Regions from separate parts of the Streptomyces sp. NPDC050509 genome, predicted to be linked through region 2. Evidence: riboswitches for the same ligand, from Rfam matches in the RefSeq annotation. Region 2 holds a riboswitch; the other holds the start of a gene.
The links. Region 2 has a riboswitch for cobalamin ahead of ACIBJC_RS09365 (CbtB-domain containing protein). Riboswitches for the same ligand answer to the same signal wherever they lie in the genome.
Positions count from the first base shown of each region.

Region 1: it holds a riboswitch for cobalamin, as region 2 does, so the genes downstream of both, metE (5-methyltetrahydropteroyltriglutamate--homocysteine S-methyltransferase) here and ACIBJC_RS09365 (CbtB-domain containing protein) in region 2, are expected to answer to the same signal.

Region 1 covers NZ_JBITHL010000021.1:36,156-38,528, reverse strand. Annotated here, with positions in the region: gene ACIBJC_RS37280 (SAM-dependent methyltransferase) at 1-819, shown strand, start outside; cobalamin riboswitch at 922-1,120, shown strand; gene metE (5-methyltetrahydropteroyltriglutamate--homocysteine S-methyltransferase) at 1,283-2,373, shown strand, end outside.
Region 2 covers NZ_JBITHL010000003.1:51,141-53,513, reverse strand. Annotated here, with positions in the region: gene ACIBJC_RS09370 (CbtA family protein) at 99-947, opposite strand; gene ACIBJC_RS09365 (CbtB-domain containing protein) at 993-1,232, opposite strand; cobalamin riboswitch at 1,270-1,427, opposite strand; gene ACIBJC_RS09360 (histidine phosphatase family protein) at 1,449-2,117, shown strand; gene ACIBJC_RS09355 (GlsB/YeaQ/YmgE family stress response membrane protein) at 2,217-2,373, opposite strand, start outside.

The DNA.
Region 1 (2,373 bases), on a different contig from region 2:
CACCGGCCCGCCCCCCTGGCGCGGGACGAGTTCGCGGAGCACTTCGTCCGGGCGGCACCGGCCTCGGCCGGCTGGCCGGTCCGGGCGGACCAGGTGCCCGGGGGACACACGAACCCGTTCTGGGAACGGCTCGGCCGCTACTTCGCCGTACGCACCCGGGTCCTGGACGACCATCTGCTCCGTACGGTGGAGGCGGGCGTGCGCCAGGTGGTGCTGCTGGGCGCGGGCCTGGACTCCCGGGCGTTCCGGCTCGGCTGGCCGCCCGGCTGCGTGATCCACGAGGTCGACACCGCGGAGATGCTCGCCTTCAAACAGGCGGTGCTCGACCGGGCGGGGGCCGTCCCCACGGCCGACCGCAGACCGCTCGCGGCCGACCTCCGGTTCGACTGGGGCGACGCGCTGATCGACGCGGGCTTCGACCCGGCCGTACCGACCGCCTGGCTCGCCGAGGGGCTGCTGCTCTACCTCCCGGCGGCGGCCGAGCGGCACCTCATCGCGACGGTGGCCGGGCTGAGCACGGCCGGGAGCACACTGGCGTACGAGATCAAGGAGGTGGAGGGGGCGAAGGTGCGCGCCCACCCCCTCTACACCACGGCGAGGGAGCAGATCGGCCTCGACCTGCCGGCCCTCTTCGACCCGGAGCCGCGCCCCGCCTCGGCCGCCGCACTCGCCCGGCGGGGCTGGTCGGTCTCGGTCCGCTCCCCGTACGACTTCACCCGCCTCCACGACCACGGCCCCTTCCCCGAACCGGACGACCCGCTGGCGGCCAACCGCTGGATCTTCGCGGAGACGCCCGCCCCGCAGCCCGGAAGCGGATGACACCCCCGCAGGTCGGAGCTTCCTAGCGTCTGCGGAATGTGAACAAGTTCGGCCAAGGTTGGTCCACGGAGGCGTCCACGCTCTATCGTGGCGCGTGCAGCTGGTTCGCCCTGCCCTCCAGGCAGACGCGTCGTAAGAGGGAACCCGGTGGGAATCCGGGACTGCCCCGCAGCGGTGAGCGGGAACGACCGCCGTCATACGCACTGGATCCGCACGGATCCGGGAAGCGACGGCCAGTAGGTGTCTGCCTCGGCAGATGTGCCCGCGAGTCCGAAGACCTGCCCGTTGCCCGTACGCGACCGTTCGCGTACGGATATCCCGGTGACCTCGTGGGCGGGTCGGCGTACATACCGGACGGACGAGCGCGCCCGAGGCGCCGCACCGATCGTCGGGTCCCGTCACCCCTTCGCGCCCGCGTCCCGTCCCCGGGATGTTCAGGAGTCATCTCGCGAAGGAGATTTCCGTGACACCGAAGTCCGCAGCCGCGGCAGCACGAGCCACCGTGTACGGCTACCCCCGCCAGGGCCCGAACCGGGAACTGAAGAAGGCCGTCGAGGGGTACTGGAAGGGCCGCGTCACCGCGGAAGCCCTCCGGGAGACGGCGGCAGGTCTGCGCCGGGCGAACTGGCGGCAGATGGCCGACGCCGGCGTCCACGAGGTGCCGACCGGCGACTTCTCGTACTACGACCACGTCCTGGACACCAGCGTCATGGTCGGCGCCGTACCCGAGCGGCACCGTGCGGCCGTCACGGCCGACGCGCTCGACGGCTACTTCGCGATGGCCCGCGGCACCAAGGACGTGGCGCCGCTGGAGATGACGAAGTGGTTCGACACGAACTACCACTACCTCGTCCCCGAGCTCGGCCCCGACACCGTCTTCACCGCCGACTCCACCCGGCAGGTCGCCGAGCTGACGCAGGCCCTCACGCTCGGGCACACCGCCCGCCCGGTCCTCGTCGGCCCCGTCACGTATCTCCTGCTCTCCAAGCCCGCCCCCGGCGTGGCCGCCGACTTCGAGCCGCTGACCCTGCTGGACAGGCTGCTGCCCGTCTACGCCGAGGTCCTCGCCGACCTGCGCGCCGCAGGCGCCGAGTGGGTGCAGCTCGACGAGCCCGCGCTCGTCCAGGACCGTACGCGCGCCGAGCTGAACGCCGCCGCCCGCGCCTACCGCGACCTCGGCGGGGCGGCCGACCGGCCCAAGCTCCTGGTCGCCTCCTACTTCGACCGGCTCGGCGACGCCCTGCCCGTCCTGGCGAAGGCCCCCGTCGAGGGCCTGGCGCTGGACTTCACCGACGCCGGCGCCGCCAACCTCGAAGACCTCGCCGCCGCCGGTGGACTCCCCGGCAAGCGGCTCGTCGCGGGCGTCGTCAACGGCCGCAACATCTGGATCAACGACTACGAGAAGTCCCTCGCCACCCTGGGGACGCTCCTCGGCCTGGCCGACCGGGTCGACGTGGCCGCGTCCTGCTCCCTGCTGCACGTACCGCTCGACACCGCCGCCGAACGCGACATCGACCCGGGCGTCCTGCGCTGGCTCGCCTTCGCCCGGCAGAA
Region 2 (2,373 bases):
GCCCGCCAGCAGCGCCCGTACCGTCTCCCGCGCGGACGTCGCCCGCGCCATGCTGGACTTCATGGCGGCGCCGGAGACGGTCCGCCACGTGGTGGGCGTCAGCGACTGACCTCCCCCACGGCCCCCGCGCCGACCCCTTCGGAAGCCGAAGCGGAAGACGAAGCCGAAGCAGAAGCCGAAGCGGGATCCGTCCGCGGCCGGAGCGCCTTCTCGGCCAGCGCCCCGAAGATCAGCCCGAAGGCCGTCCACAGCAGCGCCTGCACACCGAGCGACGCGAGCCGGAACTCCCACAGCAGCGCGGCGGGGAAGGACGCGGGAACGGCGTCGGTGTTGGCGGGCAGCACCAGACACGCGAGGGCCACGGCGGCCACGTAACCGCCTCCCGCGACGAGCGACGCGTTCCAGTTGCCGAGCCGCGGCGCCAGCCGTCTGCCCGCGATGACGGCGGCGACCGCCAGCAACACGCTGAGCAGGATCATCAGGAAGAACAGCGTGGTGCGTTTCCCGATGGTGTCCGGGCTGCCGACGGCGGGCGGCGCCGCCGGATACTTCAGGAACGGCACCAGATAGACGGTGGTGAAGGCGGCCCCCGCGACCAGCGCGGCGGTCGCCCGCGGACCGAACCGGCCGATCCTGCCCAGGCTCACGGCGAAGACCAGCGAGGCGATACCGCCCAGGGCCACCCCGTACACCAGCACGCCGGTGGCGAGCCCGAACGTCGACTGGACCGGCCTGCTGACCAGTTCCTCCTCTTCCTCCTCGGCCGCGGCGGAGTCCCCCGCCGCGCCGTGCTGATGCGCCGGGGCGGACCGGGCCTCCTCCTGCGCGATGGAGTCCCGTACGGACGGCTCACCCGCGAAATAGGCCAGCGTGAAGGCGAGAAGCCCTGCCAGCACGCCCGCGACCATGCCGCGGACCAGGAGGTTTCTGACGGTGGAGGCATGCATGCGCGTATATCTCCGTTATCTCCGTGCTCCGTGGTCGCCGTCAGGTCAGTGGCAGGGGAAGCCGAGGAGATGACGGCCGTCGTGCACCCACTCGTGCACACCGGCACCGGAGATCACCGACGTCGCGCCCTGCTCGGCGCCGACGAAGTAGAGCAGCACCAGCATCAGGGTGCCGACGAAGACCGCCCACGGCAGAACGGCGCGCAGCGGAAGCGGAGCCGGAACGGCGGCGGTGGACGAGGTGGGCGAAACGGCCGTGGTCGTGGGCGCTATGGACTGAGCCATGGCACATCCTCCTTGGGGAACTCGCGTCCCGTTGCATGGAGCTCGAACGACGGCCTTCGGGTCTGACTCACCGGACCCCCGCCGCGTGGTGACGCGGCCGGCACCCGGCATACAGTGGCGCGACCGTGCCGGAATCTCACCGGACTTCCGTCTCGCCGTCGTGGATATCGACGTGAAGGTACCGCGAACCGGCAGACGGGCCAAGGGGGCCTTGTCATGACGATCCGCGTCCTGCTCATCTCACCCGCCATGGGACCGGCCCTGCGCGCGGCCCGCTTCGGCGAGGAACCCCAGGAACCCGAGCAACCGGAGGCGCCCGGCACCCCCGGGACCGGGCCGGGGAGCGCGGTGGACGCCGCCGGGGTGCGTCGGACCGAAGCCGTACGGGAGGACTTCCTCCGTACCGCCCGCCCGTCCGCCGTGTACGTCTCGCCCTCGCCCCGCTGCCGTACGACCGCCGGCCTGCTCGGCCTGGACGCCCGGCCGCTGACCGACCTCGCGCCGTGGGCGATGGGCCGCTGGCAGGGCAGGACCCTCGACGAGGTCGCCGCCGAGGAACCGCGGTCGGTGAGCACCTGGCTCACCGACCCGGCCGCCGCGCCGCACGGCGGGGAGTCCCTGCTCGCGCTGTACGCCCGCGTCGGCCGGTGGCTCGACGCGCTGGACCCCGGCACGCCCCGGGTGGTCGCCGTGACCGAACCGGACCTCGTCCGCGCCGCCGCCGTCCACGCCCTCGGCGCGCCCGCCGGGGCGTTCTGGCGGTTCGACGTACGGCCGCTGACCGTCACCGAACTCACCGGGCGGGACGGCCGCTGGAACCTGCTCGGCGGCCGTCCGCTCACCGGCGGCCCGCTCACCGGCGAGGAGTCCGGACAGGAGATCTGAGGGCCGGCGGACCTGAGGGCCGACCGATCCGAAGGTCAGCCGATCTGAGGCTCAGCGGATCCGGGGGTCAGCGGCTCCGGGGGGCAGCGGCTCCGGGGGTCAGCCGCGGCCCTTGGCGCGGTCCAGCGCGGCCACACCCACGGCCGCCAGGCCGACCTGGATGACCAGCTCGATCCAGTCGAAGCCCCTGGTGTCCGCGACGCCGAACGCCGCCGCGACGAACGTACCGACCAGCGCCGCGACGATACCCACGGCG